One region of the Micromonospora sp. D93 genome, then DNA from elsewhere that is predicted to be linked to it. Evidence: riboswitches for the same ligand, from Rfam matches in the RefSeq annotation. Region 1 holds a riboswitch; the other holds the start of a gene.
The links. Region 1 has a riboswitch for ZMP and ZTP ahead of KBX71_RS00705 (bifunctional 5,10-methylenetetrahydrofolate dehydrogenase/5,10-methenyltetrahydrofolate cyclohydrolase). Riboswitches for the same ligand answer to the same signal wherever they lie in the genome.
Positions count from the first base shown of each region.

Region 2: another riboswitch for ZMP and ZTP. It lies ahead of KBX71_RS19255 (glycine hydroxymethyltransferase); the one in region 1 lies ahead of KBX71_RS00705 (bifunctional 5,10-methylenetetrahydrofolate dehydrogenase/5,10-methenyltetrahydrofolate cyclohydrolase).

Region 1 is NZ_JAGPXW010000001.1:167,016-175,835, reverse strand. It holds gene KBX71_RS00740 (asparaginase) at 1-555, opposite strand, end outside; gene KBX71_RS00735 (dihydrofolate reductase family protein) at 714-1,277, shown strand; gene KBX71_RS00730 (MerR family transcriptional regulator) at 1,332-2,273, shown strand; gene KBX71_RS00725 (DUF2332 domain-containing protein) at 2,293-3,228, opposite strand; gene KBX71_RS00720 (FAD-dependent monooxygenase) at 3,374-4,486, shown strand; gene KBX71_RS00715 (CU044_5270 family protein) at 4,510-5,481, opposite strand; gene KBX71_RS00710 (RNA polymerase sigma factor) at 5,492-6,061, opposite strand; ZMP/ZTP riboswitch at 6,202-6,283, shown strand; gene KBX71_RS00705 (bifunctional 5,10-methylenetetrahydrofolate dehydrogenase/5,10-methenyltetrahydrofolate cyclohydrolase) at 6,297-7,196, shown strand; gene KBX71_RS00700 (hypothetical protein) at 7,315-7,533, opposite strand; gene KBX71_RS00695 (DUF5753 domain-containing protein) at 7,840-8,700, shown strand; gene KBX71_RS00690 (DUF397 domain-containing protein) at 8,711-8,820, shown strand, end outside.
Region 2 is NZ_JAGPXW010000016.1:77,821-86,640, reverse strand. It holds gene KBX71_RS19280 (SGNH/GDSL hydrolase family protein) at 1-701, shown strand, start outside; gene KBX71_RS19275 (cytochrome P450) at 769-1,980, shown strand; gene KBX71_RS19270 (alpha/beta hydrolase) at 1,988-2,950, shown strand; gene KBX71_RS19265 (alpha-hydroxy acid oxidase) at 2,943-4,046, shown strand; gene KBX71_RS19260 (hypothetical protein) at 4,135-4,395, shown strand; gene KBX71_RS19255 (glycine hydroxymethyltransferase) at 4,506-5,942, opposite strand; ZMP/ZTP riboswitch at 5,962-6,051, opposite strand; gene KBX71_RS19250 (NAD(P)H-hydrate dehydratase) at 6,133-7,002, opposite strand; gene KBX71_RS19245 (histidine phosphatase family protein) at 6,986-7,717, opposite strand; gene KBX71_RS19240 (DNA polymerase domain-containing protein) at 7,770-8,798, shown strand.

The DNA.
Region 1 (8,820 bases):
CCCCTCGATCACCTGCCCGAGCGGGCCTGCGTTGGGCGAGGCGAAGGTGCTGGTGCTGGTGCTGTGCGTCTTGCGCAGCCAGCGGGCGGCATGCACCTCGTCGTTGACCGCGACCAGCACGCCCAGGTCACGGGCGTCCGGGGCGGCGGCCACCCGCAGGGCCGCGAGCAGGTTGGCCGGCCCGTCCGCACCGGCCAGCGTGGGGTTGCGCATCGCGCCCGTGAAGACCAGCGGGGCCGCGTGCGGCCAGACCAGGTCGGCCAGGAACGCCGTCTCCTCCAGGGTGTCGGTGCCCTGGGTGACCACGACACCTGTCGCCCCGCCGGACACCGCCCGGGACGCCTCGTCGACCACTGCGAGTAGCTGCCGACCGGTGAGGTGGGCGCTGGGCACCGCGTGCGTGTCCCGCACGTCCACGGGTACGCCCCACTCGGCCAGGCCGGGCACGGCGGCGGTGAGGTCCGCGCCGGTGAGCCGGGTGACCACACCGGGACGGCCGGCGTCGACACCGCCCATCGCGATGGTGCCGCCGAGGGTGATCAGGGCGATGGACACGGGATTCGAGCCTCCGTTCGGCCGCTCGGGTGGGGCGGCTCCGGGACCGTACCGCCGCTCGAGCCACGACGACACGCCGCCCGCGTCGTCGGTGGTTTCGTCGTACGGTCCGACGACGATCGGGGTCGACACCTGTCGACGCGTACGGAGGGGACATGATGCGGAAGATCGTTGTGCAGATGAGCCTGTCGTTGGACGGGTTCTTCGAGGGCCCGGGTGGGGACATCGGCTGGCACCAGGTCGACGAGGAGTTGCACCAGCACTTCAACGACGTGATCGCCCCGATGGGCGGGTTCCTCAGCGGCCGGGTCAGCCACGAGCTGATGGCCGCCTACTGGCCGACCGCCGATCAGGACCCGACCGCCAGCGGCCCGGAACGCGAGTTCGCCCGGATCTGGCGGGACATGCCGAAGATCGTCTACTCGCGAACCCTCGACCACGCCGACTGGAACGCGACAGTGGTGCGCGAGGTCGACGTCGATCAGGTCCGCAAGCTCACCGCCGAGCCGGGCGGCGACCTGGCGCTCGGCGGGGCCGACCTGGCCGCGACGTTCGCCCGGCACGATCTGATCGACGAGTACCGGATCTACGTCCACCCGGTGCTGGTCGGTCGGGGCCGTCGACTCTTCCCCGACGCCGAGACTCCGACCGGTCTGCGGCTGGTGGAGAGCCGGGTCTTCGGCAACGGCGTGGTCCTGCTCCGGCACGAGCGGGTCCGCTGACCGATGAGCGCGGCGGCTTGAGTCTCCACCGAGGGGAGACGCGAGGGTGGGGGCATGAGCGGGGAGACACGGCACACGATCGGCGAGCTGGCCCGACGGACCGGCCTGAGCGTCAAGACCATCCGGTACTACGCCGACAGCGGGGTCGTGCCGCCGACCGATCGGAGCCCGGCCGGTTACCGGCGGTACGGCCCGGCGGCCGTGGCCCGGTTGGAGCTGGTCCGGACGCTGCGTGACCTGGGCGTGGACCTGGCCGCCATCCGGCGGGTGGTGGACCACGAGGTGCCCCTGCACGAGGTGGCCGCCGCGCACGCCGAGGCGTTGGCGGTGCAGATCCGGGTGCTGCGGCTGCGCCATGCGGTGCTCACCGTCGCGGCGAGGCGCGAGTCGGGCCCGGCCGAGGTGGACGAGCTGCACCGGTTGGCCCAACTCACCACACGCGAGCGGGGGCAACTGGTGGCCGACTTCCTGGCCAGCGTCTTCGCCGGCCTCAGCGACCAGCCCGCGTACCCGGGTGTGATCGTCTCGATGACACCGGAGCTTCCCGACGACCCCAGCACCGAGCAGGTCGAAGCGTGGCTGGAGCTGGCCGAGTTGTGCCGGGACCGGGAGTTCCGGGCACGGATGCGGCGGCTGGTACGGCAGCACGCCGCCGACCATGACGTCCCGGGGCTGCCCAGCCCGGACGCCGTCGCTGTGGTCCGGGACGCGGTGGCCACCGTCCTCGCGGCCGGTCTCGACCCGACCGGCCCGGACGCCGATCCGGTGGTCGCGGCCGTCACCAGCCGGTACGCGGGTCTCCACGGGCACCCGGACGACGCGAACCTGCGTCTGCGGTTGCTCGACCGGCTGGTTCCGGCCAATGATCCCCGCCGGGACCGCTACCTCGACCTGTTGGCGGTGCTCAACGGTTGGTCGACCGGCGACGCGACAGTGCCGGCGGTGGACTGGTTCATCCGGGCCCTGCGTGCCCGGATGACCGAGCCGGCCCGTTGAGCTGGGTGGCTGGGCGGCTTCAGCCGAACCAGGTCATCGCCTGGCCGTGGCCTCTGGCCCAGGCCAGCGGCTTCCCGTCGAGCGCGAGAACGTTGTGCAGCGCATCGTCGGGCGGCTCGGGCAACCCGTCGTACCCGAGCACCTCCGGCCCCTCGTTCGCGATCCAGTGCCCCGGCAGCTCGCGGACCAACCGGACGAACGCGTCCCGGCGCGGGGGCGGCACCTGGTAGAGCACAGACGTGTGGAAGACCACGAGCGTCGCGTCGGTCGGCGCCTGCGCGGCCAGCGCCGGCAGGTCGTCCACCAGGTCGCCACGGACCAGCAACGGCGGGTCGGCCTCGGCGACCGCCGCCGCGGCCCGCAGCCGGGCCCGCCGGTGGGCGTGTTCCGGCCAGATCAGCGCGTCCAACCAGGACACGTCGCCGCGGTCGGTCACGTCGAGCGGGTTGAGGTCCAGGCCGGCCCGCCACACCACCTGGGGTACGCCTGCCGGCGGCACCAGGCCGTTGGCCGCGCACTCCAGGATCGGCGCGCCGGAGCCGACCTGATGATCGCCGTATCGGTAGGCGTACCGGTCGGGGTAGAGGCAGAGCCCGGCCGACGCGCCGACCTCCAGCAGAGCGAGGGGCTGTGGCAACGCGGCGAGCACCGGCAGCAGGACCGCGCACCGGCCCGCCTCGTTCGTCTGGGTGGCCCGGATGAGCAGTTCCGTCTCGACGGCCGGCCAGTGCGTCACCACGAAGTCGTGGAAGGCGACCGGGTCGTCGACCGGGCCACCGAGCCAGCGGACGACGCCGAACAGCAGATTCGGCTGCCGCTTGGCCGGCGGGAGCCCGTCGATCAGGGCGAGGAGGTCGTCGTCGCGGGCGACGGCCTGCGCCAGCCGCTCGTACGTGGGCGACACTCCGCGCGCCTCGCGGCTGCCGAACTCGGCGTACGCCTCAGCGGTCGTCATGCCCTCATCGTCGCAGCCCATTCCTCGGAAATTCAGCCCCCATTCCCGTGCGCTGACTCACTCGCCTCGTAGAGTGCTGCGGCGGCCGGGACCGTTGAGCAGCAGCTCAGCGGGGTCGGGCAGGGGCAACGGGGAGGAACGTGTCGTGCGGGGTGACGGTGTCCGGGTACTGATCGTCGGCGGTGGTGTCGCCGGACTGGCGACGGTCGCCGCGCTACGCGAGTGGGGCGCGACGATCGACGTGGTCGAGCGGGCGCTCGGGCCGACCGACTCCGGCACCGGGATCTACCTCACCGGCAACGCGACCCGGATGCTCGACGTACTCGGTCTGCGGGAGCCGGTCGCCGACGTCGCCGTGGAGATCACCCGGCAGCGTAGCGCCAACCAGCGCGGGCGTCGCCTCTTCGACATCGACGTGGCCGCGCTGTGGCAGGGCGTCGGGCCGTGCGTGTCGTTGCCCCGGGCGCAGCTGCACCGGGCGCTGCTCGACGGCGTGGGCGACGCCCCGATCAGCTGGGGCCGTCAGCCGGTCGCGCTCCTGCAAGAGGGCGATCAGGTCGCCGTCGAGTTCGACGACAACAGCACCCAACGGTACGACCTGGTGCTCGGCGCGGACGGGGTGAACTCGACTGTCCGCCGGCTCGCCTTCGACGGCCAGGCCGCCCGGGACCTCGGCCAGTACGCGTACCGGTGGGTCGCTCCCCGCATCGACGACGAGCCCGTCTGGTCGGTGCAGTTGGGGCGTGGAAGGCAGTTCCTGACGATCCCGATCAGCGCCGAGCAGACGTACTGCTACTACAACGACGGCCCGGTGGCCGACCGGCCCGACTGGCGCGACGACCTGGGTGCGACGTTCACCGAGCCGGTGGCCACCATGCTCAAGGCCCTCGACTACGACGACAGCACCCTGCACGCCGGGCCGAACCAGGAGGTCGTGCTCGACTCCTGGTCCCGGGGGCCGGTGCTGCTGATCGGCGACGCCGCCCACGCCACCTCACCGAATATGGCCCAGGGCGCGGCGATGGCCCTGGAGGACGCCGTCGTGCTCGCGTCGTCGTTGGCCACCGCCGACTCCGTCGCCGACGCGCTGCGTGACTATGAGGCGCGGCGTCGACCGCGTACGAACTGGGTGCTCAGTCAGACCCACCGCCGCGACAAGGCCACCGGACTCCCGCCCGCGCTGCGCGACCTGGTCATGCGCCGCCTCGGCGAGCAGTTGTTCCGCTCGAACTACGGGCCCCTGTTCGCCCAGCCCTGACCGGTCTGCCGTGGCCAGCCCGCTCACGGCAGCTGGCCCGGCCGGTCGACGATTGCGACCCGCAGGAGCGCGGCAGCCGACCCCAGCGACTCCTTGCCGTTGCGTATCACCGAATTACGGGTGCCAAGGTAGACGTGGGAGTCCCGATCGAAGATGAGATCCAGGTTGCCGCCGATCACGCCGGGCATACGAATCGCCACCCCGTGCCGCCCGGCGACGTCCACCACGTCACCCGATATGACGAGCGCTCCGGGCTGCCGTGCCAGCACTTCGAACAGCGCCGCCAGCGCTCGGGGCGGCACGTAGCCGTCGAGCATCGACCACGCTGTGGTGTACGCCATGCTCTCGCCCCCGTACACGGCCTCCTCGTCAGCACCTTCGGGAAGATGCAGGTCGACCGGGTTCTTCCGAAGGTACCGAAACAGCTCGTCCGGGTCGGTGGGCAGATCGCCCTGGTACGCGGGCGGCTGGAATGCGTCGATTTCCCTGTCGGGATCGGCGGGATCACCCATGCGGAGCACCTTCAACTCGCTCCACCCGTTCGGGTCGCTCTCCGGTCGGTAACGTCCCTGCGTGTACGCGACTCCGCCGGCCGACTGCCACAGTTGGTTCCGGATGGTCTGGTACGGGCCGCTGGCCGGCATCTCCCGGATCGTCGCCAGGGTTTCCGTGAAGACGTACTGCTCGGGTCGGGCGGTGAGTTCCGGCTGCTGCCGGGCGGCGTCGGCGGCCAGATGGAAAATCTCCGACGCACTGGCCGTCGGCGGCGGCTGATTGCCCAACCTCATCGTCTGAACCGCCAACGCGCCGGCGGTCAGCGTGACTGCCAACCCGAACGCTCCGGCGAGGCGCCACCCGCCGAGGAACCGGGTACGGCGGCCGGAGGGACGGGCCGCCGACGCCATCTCGGCCCGTTGGGCGACGTGGGCGGTCAGATCCCTGAGGAGTTGCTCCTCGAAGCCCTGCGGCGACCGTTCGATCTCTTTCATCGTCATCTCCGTCTCATCAGGCGAGGGTGGTGGCGGGGCGGGCGAGCACGGCGCGGACGACGCGGCGGGCACGATGCAGGCGGACCCGAGCGGCGACCTGCGACACCCCCAGCACGGTCGCGGCCTCCGCGACAGTGAGGCCGTCCACGGCGACGAGTTCGACAAGCGCCCGGGTGCCCTCGGGTAACTCGCTCAATGCCCGATGGGTGCGGCGGGCCGCCGACTCGGCGTCGATCCGCTCCTCGATGCGAGCGATGTCATCGGGGCCCAGGTCCCGCCGTCCGGCCAGTCGGCCGGTCACCCGCAACCGTTGGGCCGCCCGACGCCGCTCGTCGCCGATGACGTTGCGGGCCACCCCGTACAGCCAGCCGATCTGGCTACCCCGGTCCGGCCGGTAGCCGGCCGCGGACTCGATCACCGCCAGGAACACGTCGGCGGTGAGGTCGGCGGCGAGGTGTGGATCGTCGACCCGCCGTGCCACGAACCGGCCCACCGCCTCCAGGTGCCGCCGGTAGAAGACCTCGAAGGCCACCGAATCGGCCCCGATGCCGGAAATGTCGTCGTCGGCTCGGCTTGGCTCACTCACAGGCCGTCCTCCCTCGTAGCCTTCACACCCCTTCTTCGTAAGCCGGAGCGCGGGTGTTACCGAACCATGGCGAGACTGCCCGGCGCTGACGGCGGCCCTGCTGGTCCAGTTGGGCAACCGCCCTGGTGATGCGGCATTATCGAAGCACCGGCGACTGGCGGCACGGGGATGGTTCAACCATCGGGGAGCCTGTCGCGGGCGTCGACCGCCTGGGCGCCTGCGTCGAGGAACCGTCATGACCACGATCAGCACATCCGTAGAGCAGCACACCCCGTCCGGCACGGCCCGGCTCCTGCCGGGCGCACCCGTCGCCGAGGCCGTCCTGGCCGAGACCGCCGCCGCGGCAGCCCGCCTCCGCAGCCGCGGGATCACCCCGAGCCTCGCCACCATCCTCGTCGGCGACGACGACGCCAGCGCCGGTTACATCGCCATCAAGCAGCGTCAGGCCGCGGCGCTCGGGTTCGCCTCCCCGCACGTGCATCTGCCTGCCACCGCCACCCAGGCCGAGCTGCACCAGGCCATTGCCCGGTTCAACAACGATCCGGCCGTGCACGGACTGCTCGTGCAGTACCCCGTACCGGGGCATCTGGACTACGACGCGGCACTGCAGACCATCGACCCGGACAAGGACGTCGACGGCATGCATCCGCTGAACATGGGCCGTCTCGCCGTGGGTCTGCCCGGCCCGCTGCCGTGCACCCCCGCCGGCATCGAAGCCCTCCTGGCGTACTACGAGATCCCCGTCGCCGGTCGAGAGGTCGTCATCCTCGGCCGCGGTGCCACCCTTGGCCGCCCCCTGGCGATGCTGCTCGCCCAGAAGCGCCCGACCGCCAACGCGGCCGTCACCGTCGTCCACACAGGTGTGCCCGACTGGGCCCGCTACACCCGCCGCGCCGACATCCTCGTGGCCGCCGCCGGCGTACCCGGGATCGTGCAGCCTGAGCACGTCAAGCCCGGCGGCGTCGTCATCGGCGCCGGCGTCCGCTACGACGGGCGGCGTCTCCTACCGGATGTGGACGAGGCGTGCGCCGAGGTCGCCGGCGCGATCACGCCTCGGGTCGGCGGGGTCGGTCCGACCACCGTCGCGATGCTGTTCCGCAACGCCGTACGCGCCGCCGAACGCGCAAGCCAGTAGCCCAGTTCCGCCGCCATAGCCAAAATCACCTGATGCTGAGTAGTCAAAACGGCTCGTCCACAACTACTCAGCATCAAGTGATCGAGCCGGCTTCCCTGCCCGTCCGGCCGGACGCGGTTCACCGGACCCAGCCCAGGAAGCGCCGGTGCAGCAGCCCGGCGGGCACCCAGGTCAGATCCTCGGCCGCCCAGACCAGATAGGACCCCATGTAGAGGGCCAACGACACAGGTGCGCCCTCGAACTCGGCACGCAGCTCGGTGCGCCGGGTCCGGCAGGGCCAGGCCATGGCGCACCCACCGCAGGTCCACACCGGAAGAACCGGGCCGTGCGTGGTCACTCCTGCTCCTCCCCTGGCCAGAAGCCTCGGCGGATCGGGATGCGGTGCCTGGCTCGGCACGGCAGGTCTGCCCCACATCGACAGATCCGCCGCCACCGCCGCCACGACCAGACCGGCCGGTGCCGTCGCGCCAGAGTCAGCGCCACCGCCAGCAGATAGTCGTCGTACGGCACCCGCGGTCCCATGAGGCTCCAAAGATGGACTCCTATTTTGGAAGCACATCAAGGCTAAGAGTTGGACTCCTATTTTGGGAGCCTCTTCGCGGCGTGTCGCGATGTTCGCCGACGGTCGGGCCATAATCAGCCGGTGGTGAACCCGACGATCCAGCGACGGCGCCTCGGACTTGCCCTCAAGCGGGCTCGCGAAGGTGCAGGCAAGACGCAGGACGAGGCGGCTGCTGTCATCGACGCGGCAGCAAGCAAGATCAGCAGAGTCGAGCTTGGACAGTCAGGGATCAGGCTCACCGACCTGAACCTGCTGCTCGATCTGTACGGGATCCGGGGCGATGAGGCCGAGCCCCTACGCGACCTCGCACGAGCAGGGCGGCAACGCGGGCGCTGGAGCACCTACCGGAACGCCGTACCTGACTGGTTCCGCCAGTACCTGGACCTCGAAGGTGATGCGTCAGAGATCCGCTGGTACCAGCCAGAGGTCATCCCCGGAGTTCTCCAGATCGAGCCGTACATCCGCGCCATGAACGCGATCGCCCATCCTCGCCCGTCCACCGATGAGGTCGACCGGCAGGTCGCCGTCCGCATGGAACGTCAATCGATCCTGCGGCAGAACGATGGGCCGGACCTGAACTTCATCCTCAGCGAGTCAGCGCTTCGACGAAGTCTCGGCGACGGGACGACCATGCGCAGCCAACTCCTGCACCTGGCGGAGGTCAGCGAACAACCCAACGTCGTGTTGCAGGTATTTCCGTTCGACGCGCAGACCTACGAGACGGCGTCGTTCAGCTTCATCATCCTGCGCTTCGGTGATGACGCGGCATCCGACGTGGTCTACGTCGAGACCTTCACCGACGCCGACTACCTTGACCGGCCCGACGCCGTGCGCGCCTACACTCGACTGTGGGACCGTCTCCGGGCAGCCGCTCTCGGACCGGTAGAGTCGCGCAAGCTCATCCTGCGGATGGCGGACGACATGGAGCGGCAACAGACCTGAGAGAGTGATCATGGGAACCTCGGATCGCCCGGTCTGGCGCAAGTCGAGCTACAGCGACAACAACGGCGGCGCATGCGTCGAGGTAGCTGTCGTGAACGGAGGCATCGCAGTGCGTGACAG
Region 2 (8,820 bases), on a different contig from region 1:
GGTTCTTCCTCTCCGGCGTCGACGTGCAGCGCAAGGGCAGCCCCGGCGCGCTGGTCGTGCTCAGCGACTCCATCGGCGACGGCAACGGCAGCACCGTCAACGCCAACCGGCGCTGGCCCGACCTGCTCTCCGACCGGTTGCTCGCCGACCGGCCGGACAAGCGCACCCCGGGCGTGCTCAACCTGAGCCTGGCCGGCAACCGACTCAACCACGAGGGCACCGAACCGGGCGACGGCAACTACCCCGGCTACTACCAGCTCGGCCCGAACGCGGCGGCCCGGCTCAACGAGGACGTCTTCGGGCAGACCGGGGTGCGTACCGTCGTCACCCACCTGGGCATCAACGACATCTGGATGTCGAACGACTCACCCGAGGCGATCATCGGCACCCTGCGGCAGATCAACCAGCAGCTCCAGCAGCGCGGGCTGACCAGCCTGGTGGCCACGCTGACACCGTACGAGGGACACGGGGCGCCGGGCGTGTGGACGCCGCAGAAGGAGGCCACCCGCCAGGCGGTGAACGCGTACCTGCGCGGCAGTCGGGAGTTCGACGGGCTGCTCGACTTCGACCGGGTGCTGCGCGACCCGGCCCGGCCCAGCCAACTGCTGCCCGCGTACGACTCGGGAGACCACATCCACCCGAACGACGTCGGCAACCAGGCACTGGCCAACGCCGTGCCGCTGCGGCTGCTCGACCTGTGACAACGGTCGGGGGCGGCGGGTGATCCCCGTCGTCCCCGGCCACCGACATCCTGGGGAGGAGTTGGCCGTGGACGTGGAGGAGATACTCACCGGCCTGTACAGCGAACAGGGCAGACAGGACCCGTACCCGTGGTACGCCGAGCTGCACCGGCTCGGCCCGATCAGCGCGGTGCCGGCGCGCGCCGAGCACCGTACGGTGGCCGCCGTCGCGGTCGGCTACGACCTCATCGACGAGTTGCTGCGTGATCCGGAGTGGACGAAACAGCCGCCGCCGGGCTGGGAGGAGCAGGAGATCCTGCGTACCTTCCAAACCTCGATGATGTTCGTCAACCCGCCCGACCACACGCGGATGCGGCACGTCTTCTCCCGCACCTTCACGCCGCGCCGGCTCGGTGCTCTGGAACCGGTGATCCTGCGGGTGGTCGACGAGCTGTTGGACCGGATGGCGGACGCCGGGGAGGGCGTTGTCGACTTCGTGGCCGACTTCGCGTACCCGATCCCGGCCCTGGTGATGGCCGAGTTCATCGGTATTCCGGCCGCCGACCTGCCGTGGTACCGCGAGCGGGTGGAGTGGATCGACGAGTTCCTGGATGTGGCGGGGAAGACCCCGCAGCGGCTGGCCGCGGCAAACACCGCCGCGCGGGAGTTGCGGGTCTTCTATCGGGAGCTGCTTGAGCACCGCCGTCGAGTGCCCGGGAACGACCTGCTCAGCGGGTTGGTCGAGGCGCTGGACTCCGGGGAGGTGGAGCTGACCGAGGAGGAGCTGGTCAGCAACCTGATCGTGCTGTTCAACGCCAGCTTCGTCACCACCGTCTACATGTTCAGCAATGGGCTGCCGTTGCTGTTGGCGCACCCGGAGACGGTCGCGGCGCTGCCCACCGACGCCACGCTGGCGCAGGGCTGCGTCGACGAGGTGCTGCGGTTGGCGAGCCCTGTGCACTTCCTGGCGCGCGCCGCGCCGGCCGACACCGTGCTGCACGGCGCGCCGGTCGCGAAGGACGACAATGTGCTGATCATGATCGGGGCGGCCAACCGGGACCCGGCCCGCTTCCCGGCCCCGGACACCTTCGACCCGACCCGTCCCGGCCCTCCGTCACTGGCCTTCGGGGTGGGTCTGCACTTCTGCCTCGGCGCGGCGGTGTCGCGGTTGGAGGGTCGCCTCGCGCTGCCCCGGCTGTTCGCCCGGTTCCCGGCGCTGACAGTCACCGAGGCGCCGACGTACAGCGGCAGCCTGTTCCTGCGCGGTATCGACAAGTTACTGGTTAGCACCTGTGGATAGGAGCGAGATGGCCCTGCACCCGGAGGTGGCGGCGTACCGTGCGGCCCGTGCCGCGGCCGGCACCCCGCCGCTGTACGCGCAGACCCTTGCCGAGGCGCGCGCCGCGGACCTGGCCGCGATCCGCGCCGGCGGCGGCGCGGTCGAGCCGGTGACCGAGGTACGCGACGAGCGGATCCCCGGCCCTGCCGGGGAACTACCGTTGCGGGTGTACCGGCCGGCCGGTTCGGGGCCACTGCCCACCCTGCTCTACTTCTTCGGCGGCGGGTGGACGCTCGGCAGCATCGACACCGCCGACGGCATCTGCCGACGCCTGGCCAACGCCGTCCCCTGTCAGGTGATCACCGTCGGCTACCGCCTCGCCCCGGAGCACCCCTTCCCGGCGGCGGTGCACGACTGCCACGCCGCCACCTCCTGGGTCGCCCGGCACGCCGACCGGCTGGGCGTGGACCCGACCCGACTGGCGGTGGGAGGGGACAGCGCCGGCGGGAACCTGGCCGCCGCGGTCACCCTGCTCAGCCGGACCGACGGGCCCCCACTCGCCGCGCAACTGCTGGTCTATCCGAACACCGACCAGAGCGGCGAACCGGCCGGCGACGACGACCCGGCGCTGTTCAACCGCCGTTCGATCGTCTGGTACCGGACGCACTACCTGGCCGACCCGGCCCACGCACGGGATCCGCTGGCCTCCCCGTTGCTCGCCGACGACCTGTCCGGGTTGCCGCCGGCGCTGGTGATCACCGCCGAACTGGATCCCCTCCACGCCGAGGGGCGGCGGTACGCCGAGCGGCTGCGCGACGCTGGTGTGTCCACCCGGCTGGAGCACTACCCGGGCATGATCCACGGGTTCTTCGCCATGCCGGCGACCTTCGCCGACGGGCGGCGGGCGCAGGGGAGCGCGGCGGCGTTCCTCCGCGATCGCTTCGGTCTGGCGGCCGAGCCGGTGGCCACGCCAGGCCCGGGCGATGGGTGAGCGGGTGCTGACCGACCTGCCGGCCGTGTCGCTCGCCGACTACGCCGATCGCGCCCGGGCCCTGCTGCCGCCGGACGTGTGGGACTACCTGGCCGGCGGCAGCGCCTCCGAGGTGACCCTCGCCGCGAACCGGCACGCACTGGACCGGGTCGCGGTGCTGCCCCGGGTGCTGCGCGGCGTGGACACTGCCGACCTCGGCACCCGGCTGCTCGGCCGTCGGTACGCCATGCCGGTCGGGGTGGCGCCGATGGCGTACCAGCGACTGGTGCACCCGGACGGAGAGCTGGGCCTGGCGGCGGCGGCCGGCACGGCCGGGATTCCGTACCTGGCGAGCACGCTGGGCAGCACACCCATCGAACAGGTCACCGGGGCGGGCGCGGACGTCTGGTTCCAGCTCTACTGGCTGCGCGACAGGGCCCTCGTCCGCGACCTGCTGGACCGGGTCGTCGCGGCCGGGTGCCGGGCGCTCGTGGTCACCGTGGACGTCCCGGTGCTCGGTCGACGTCCCCGGGACCTGCGCAACGCGTTCCGGCTGCCGGCCGAGGTGGTCGCCGCGAACCTCCCCGACGGTCGCGACGCGCTGGCGCACTCCGGTGCCCCCGGGGTGTCCGCGATCGCCGCGCACACCGCCGCGTCGTTCGCGCCGGCGCTGCGCTGGGCGGACCTCGCGTGGCTGCGCGAGCGGGTCGACCTGCCGTTGGTGGTCAAGGGGCTGCTGGACCCGCGCGACGCGACCGAGGCGGTACGGGTCGGCGCGGACGCGGTGGTCGTCTCCAACCACGGCGGGCGGCAACTGGACGGCTCACCGGCGAGCGTCACCATGCTGCCGGAGGTCGTCGACGCGGTCGGGGACGGCTGCCAGGTGCTGCTGGACAGCGGCATCCGGGGCGGCACCGACGTGCTGCGGGCGCTGGCGTTGGGCGCGGCCGGGGTGCTGGTCGGCCGGCCGCTGCTCTGGGCGCTGGCCGCCGGTGGCGAATCGGCCGCCCGGGACGCGTTGGCGCTGCTCGCCGCCGAGCTGACCGACGCGCTCACCCTGGCCGGCTGCGCGGACACGGTGGCGGCCGGCGAGCTGCGCACCCTCGGGGTGGGGTGAGCGGTGCGCCGGGCGGGTTGACACAGCGCGTTCATCGGATGGCAATGCGCGACGACCCGAGTGCCGCCGTCCTGGGTGGACGGTCATAATAAGCCGCATGGTTGCCTGGGAGTACGCCCTGCTCGTCCGTCGCTATCAGGGACAGGGCCGCAATTTTCACGTCTCGTTCGTCTGGTACGCGCCGGACGGGTCACGTAAGGACATCACCGCCTACGGCGACACCGCCATCGCGCACCTCAACCGCGCCGGTCGGGAGGGGTGGGAGCTGGTCTCCGCCGCCGAGGACGTCAACAACGTCCAGGGCAGCACCGAAGTCCACCGCTACCACCTCAAGCGCCCCATGGTCTAACGGTCGCCCCCACGCGCTCCCGCGTCGATCATGGAGTTGTGGTGGTGGACGTAAGTCGCGCACCAGCCCGGATCGGGCACCACAACTCCATGATCGACGGGATCGGCGGCTCAGGTCAGGTCGATGCCGGGGTAGAGGGGGTACGTGGCCAGCAGGTCGGTGGCCTGGCGGGCGACCTTGTCGGCCAGGCCGGCGTCCAGGTTGTACTTCGCCTTCGACGGGGTGCCGTCGGCGTTGGCGCCGGCGGTGGTCTGGGTCAGCACGGTGTGGATCAGCTCGGCGGTCTGGTCCATCTCGGCGGCGCCGAGGCCCCGGGTGGTCAGCGCTGGGGTGCCGACCCGGATGCCGGACGTGTACCAGGCCCCGTTCGGGTCCTGCGGGACCGAATTGCGGTTGGTGACGATGCCCGAGTCGAGGAGGGCCTGCTCGGCCTGCCGGCCGGTGAGCTCGTACCCGGACACGTCGATGAGCACCAGGTGGTTGTCGGTGCCACCGGTGACCAGCGTGGCGCCCCGGCTCAGCAGCCCCTCGGCGAGCGCCTGCGCGTTGTCGACGATCCGCTGGGCGTAGTCGGCGAAGTCGGGCCGGCGGGCCTCGGCGAGCGCGACCGCCTTGGCGGCCATCACGTGCGGCAGCGGCCCACCGAGCACCATCGGGCAGCCCCGGTCCACCTGGTCGGCCAGCTCGGGCTGGCAGAGCACCATGCCGCCGCGCGGGCCGCGCAACGACTTGTGCGTGGTGGTCGTGACGATGTGCGCGTGCGGCACCGGGTCGAAGTCGCCGGTGAACACCTTGCCGGCCACCAGGCCGGCGAAGTGCGCCATGTCGACCATGAAGGTGGCGCCGACCGAATCGGCGATCTCCCGCAGGATCCGGAAGTTCACCTTCCGGGGGTACGCCGAGTAGCCGCCCACCAGGATCAGCGGCTTGAACTCGCGGGCGGCCTCGGCCACCCGGTCGTAGTCGATCAGGCCGGTCGCCGGGTCGGTGCCGTAGCTGCGCTGGTCGAACATCTTGCCGGAGATGTTCGGCCGGAAGCCGTGGGTGAGGTGGCCGCCGGCGTCCAGCGACATGCCGAGCATCCGCTGGTTGCCCAGCTCGCGGCGCAGGGCGAACCAGTCGGCCTCGGTGAGGTCGTTGACCTGACGGACCTGGGCCTTCTTCAGGGCGGGGGACTCCACCCGGTCGGCCAGCACCGCCCAGAACGCGACCAGGTTGGCGTCGATGCCCGAGTGCGGCTGCACGTACGCGTGCGCGGCGCCGAACAGTTCCCGGGCGTGCTCGGCGGCGAGCGCCTCGACGGTGTCGACGTTCTGGCAGCCGGCGTAGAAGCGGCGGCCGACGGTGCCCTCGGCGTACTTGTCGCTGAACCAGTTGCCCATGGCCAGCAGGGTCGCCGGGGAGGCGTAGTTCTCGCTGGCGATCAGCTTGAGCGACTCCCGTTGGTCGGTCAGCTCGGCGCCGATGGCGTCGGCCACCCGCGGCTCGACAGCCCGGATCACCTCAAGGGCACTACGGAATGCGGTGGACTCGGCGTTGCGCGACATGCGACCTCCAACAGACGTGCGGGAAGGCCCAGGCGCTCGGCAAACGTCCACGTGACGAGGCCGCTCCCCGATGGTTGTCCATCCCCACGCGCCAGTAACGGCCTGCGCCGATCCTACCGGGCCGGGTCTGGCCGTTCGGGCCGGCCTCCAGCGGAGCTCTGCCGAGGTTCGACGAAGGGCCTGGGTCCGATCAGACCATGGCCAGGGTGCGGGGGATCTCGTCGAGCAGTTCCCGAGCCAGAAAGCCGATCCGGCCGTAGCGGGGGATCAGCCGCTGGCCGCTCACCGAGTGCGCGAACGAGCCCCAGCAGGCCGCCTGCGCCGGGTCGGCACCCCGGGACAGCAGCCCCGCCAGCAGCCCGGCGAGCACGTCCCCGCTGCCGGAGGTGCCCAGCCCGGCGTCGCCGCTCTCCTCCCGCCAACCCCGCCCGTCCGGGGCGGCCACGTGCCCGTACAGCGACACGACCGCCTCGTACCGGGCGGCCAACTCGGCCGCCTCGGCGTCCAGGTCGTCGCCCGGGTCCCGCCCGAGCAGGTGCCCGGCCTCGGTGACGTTGGGGGTGAGCACCACGGGCCGACCCGAGCCGACCAGCAGGTCCGGTGCGTGGCTGAGCGCACCGAGCGCGTACGCGTCGAGCACCAGTGACGTGTCCGGACGGGCCGCCTCCAGGACCAGGCCCAACAGGCTGTTGGTCTCGTCGATCGCCTTCAGGCCGGGGCCGAGGGTCACCACGTGGGCCTGCGCGACCAGCTCGCCGAGCTGGCCGTCGCGGTCGGCGGCCACCGCCCCGTCGGCGGTCTCCGGCAGACCGACCACGAGCGCCTCGGGCACCTGGATGCTCAGGGCGGCGGCGGTGGACTCGGCGGCGGCGAGTTGGAGCACCCCGGCGCCGGCGCGCAACGCGGCCACCCCGGCGAGCAGCACCGCGCCCGGCGTGAAGCGGGAGCCGCCGACCACCAGCACGGTGCCCCGGCTCTCCTTTCCGCCGACCGGCACCGGCAGCGCCCAGTCCCGCAGCAGCCCCGGCGTGATCACCTTCACCTCAGACCGGCTCGGCATGGATCTCGTCCTCCCTGGTGGGCTGGGCGCCCTGCTGACGCAGGTGCTCGACATCGTTGAAGGCGGTGAGCCTCAGTCGTTCCTCGCCGTCCGCCGACCACTCGGTGATCGAACAGTTGGCGATCACGTCCTGCCGGGTGAGCGCCATCAGCTCGTCCTCGGTCAGCCCCTCAACCAGATAGCGAAGCAGGAAGACCAGCGCGTCGTGTCCGAAGAGCAGCACCCGGCAACCCTCGTGGTCGCGGCGCAGGTCGCCCAGCAGCGTCCGCAGCCGCAACGCCACGTCCGTCCAGGACTCCCCGCCCGGCGGCCGGTAGTAGAACTTGCCCAACCGCTCCCGACGGTCGGCCTCGTCCGGGTACCGCCGCCGCACCCCGTGCCCGGTCAGCCCGTCGAGGATGCCCAGCTCCCGATCGCGCAGCCGCTCGTCGCGGTGGACGGGAATGTCGGTGCCGGCCAGGGCCAGCCGGGAGGTCTGCACCGCGCGCAGGTACGGCGACACCACCGCCACATCCGGGCGCTTCGCGTCCGGCAGGTCGGCCAGCCACCTGCCGGTCGCCCGAGCCTGATCCTCGCCGGTCGCGGAGAGCGGCACGTCGGCGTCGCGGTGGGTGAGGTCGATCAGCTCCGCGCCCGACGCCTCGGCCCGCGTCGCCGCGACGTTCGCGGTGCTCTCGCCGTGCCGGACGATCCAGAGGGTTGCCAGTTCCGCCATGCCGCCCCCCTACCCGGGCGCCGTCGACGGTAACCGTGTCCGGTGATCCGCCATGCCGAAGTCCGCTCGGTGGGCGTACGGGGTGGGCGCAGGTCGTACCCTCGGTGGCGTGGCCACGGCGGCGGAGGAGATCCAGGTGGGGGAGCGGCTGGTCCGCGTCTCCAGCCCCGACAAGCCGTACTTTCCGGAGCGGGGGCTGACCAAGCTGGACGTGGTCCGCTACTTCCTGGCGGTGGGTGACGGCATCCTGCGCGCGCTGCGGGATCGGCCGACCATGCTGGAACGCTGGCCCCGCGGCGTCTTCGAGGGCGCGACGATCGCCACCCGGCAGACCAACCGGGGCGATGCGTTCTACCAGAAGCGCCTGCCGGCGGGAGCGCCCGAGTGGGTGCGGACCGCGCACATCACCTTCCCCAGTGGCCGCACGGCCGACGAGGTCGCGCCGAGCGAGTTGGCGGTGGTCATCTGGGCCGCCAACCTGGGCACCCTGCGGTTCCACCCGTGGCCGGTCACCGCCGCCGACGTGGAACGTCCCGACCAGCTGCGCATCGACCTGGACCCGATGCCCGGCGTCGGCTTCGAGCAGGTGGTGCCGGTGGCGCACGAGGTGCGGGCGTTCCTCGCCGAGCTGGGCATGACCGGCTACCCGAAGACCACCGGCGGTCGGGGCCTGCACATCTACCTGTCGATCGAGCCGCGGTGGAGCTTCGGTGACTGCCGTCGGGCGGTGCTCGCGCTGGGCCGGGAGATGCAGCGCCGGCTGCCGGACCTGGTCACCACCACCTGGTGGCGTGAGCAGCGGGACCGGCCGGTCTTCGTCGACTACAACCAGATGGCCCGGGACCACACGGTGACCTCGGCGTACTCGATCCGTCCCACACCGGCCGCGCTGGTTTCGGCGCCCCTGGACTGGTCGGAGCTGGACCAGGTCCGCCCGGAGGACTTCGACGTGCTCAGCATGCCGGCCCGGTTCGCCGAGCGCGGCGACCCGCACGCCGGCCTGGACGGTGACCGGCACTCGCTGGAGCCACTGCTGGAACTGGCCGACCGCGACGGCCTGGAGGCCCCGCCCGAGCGGTGAGCCTTCCGCCCGACCGTCGAGG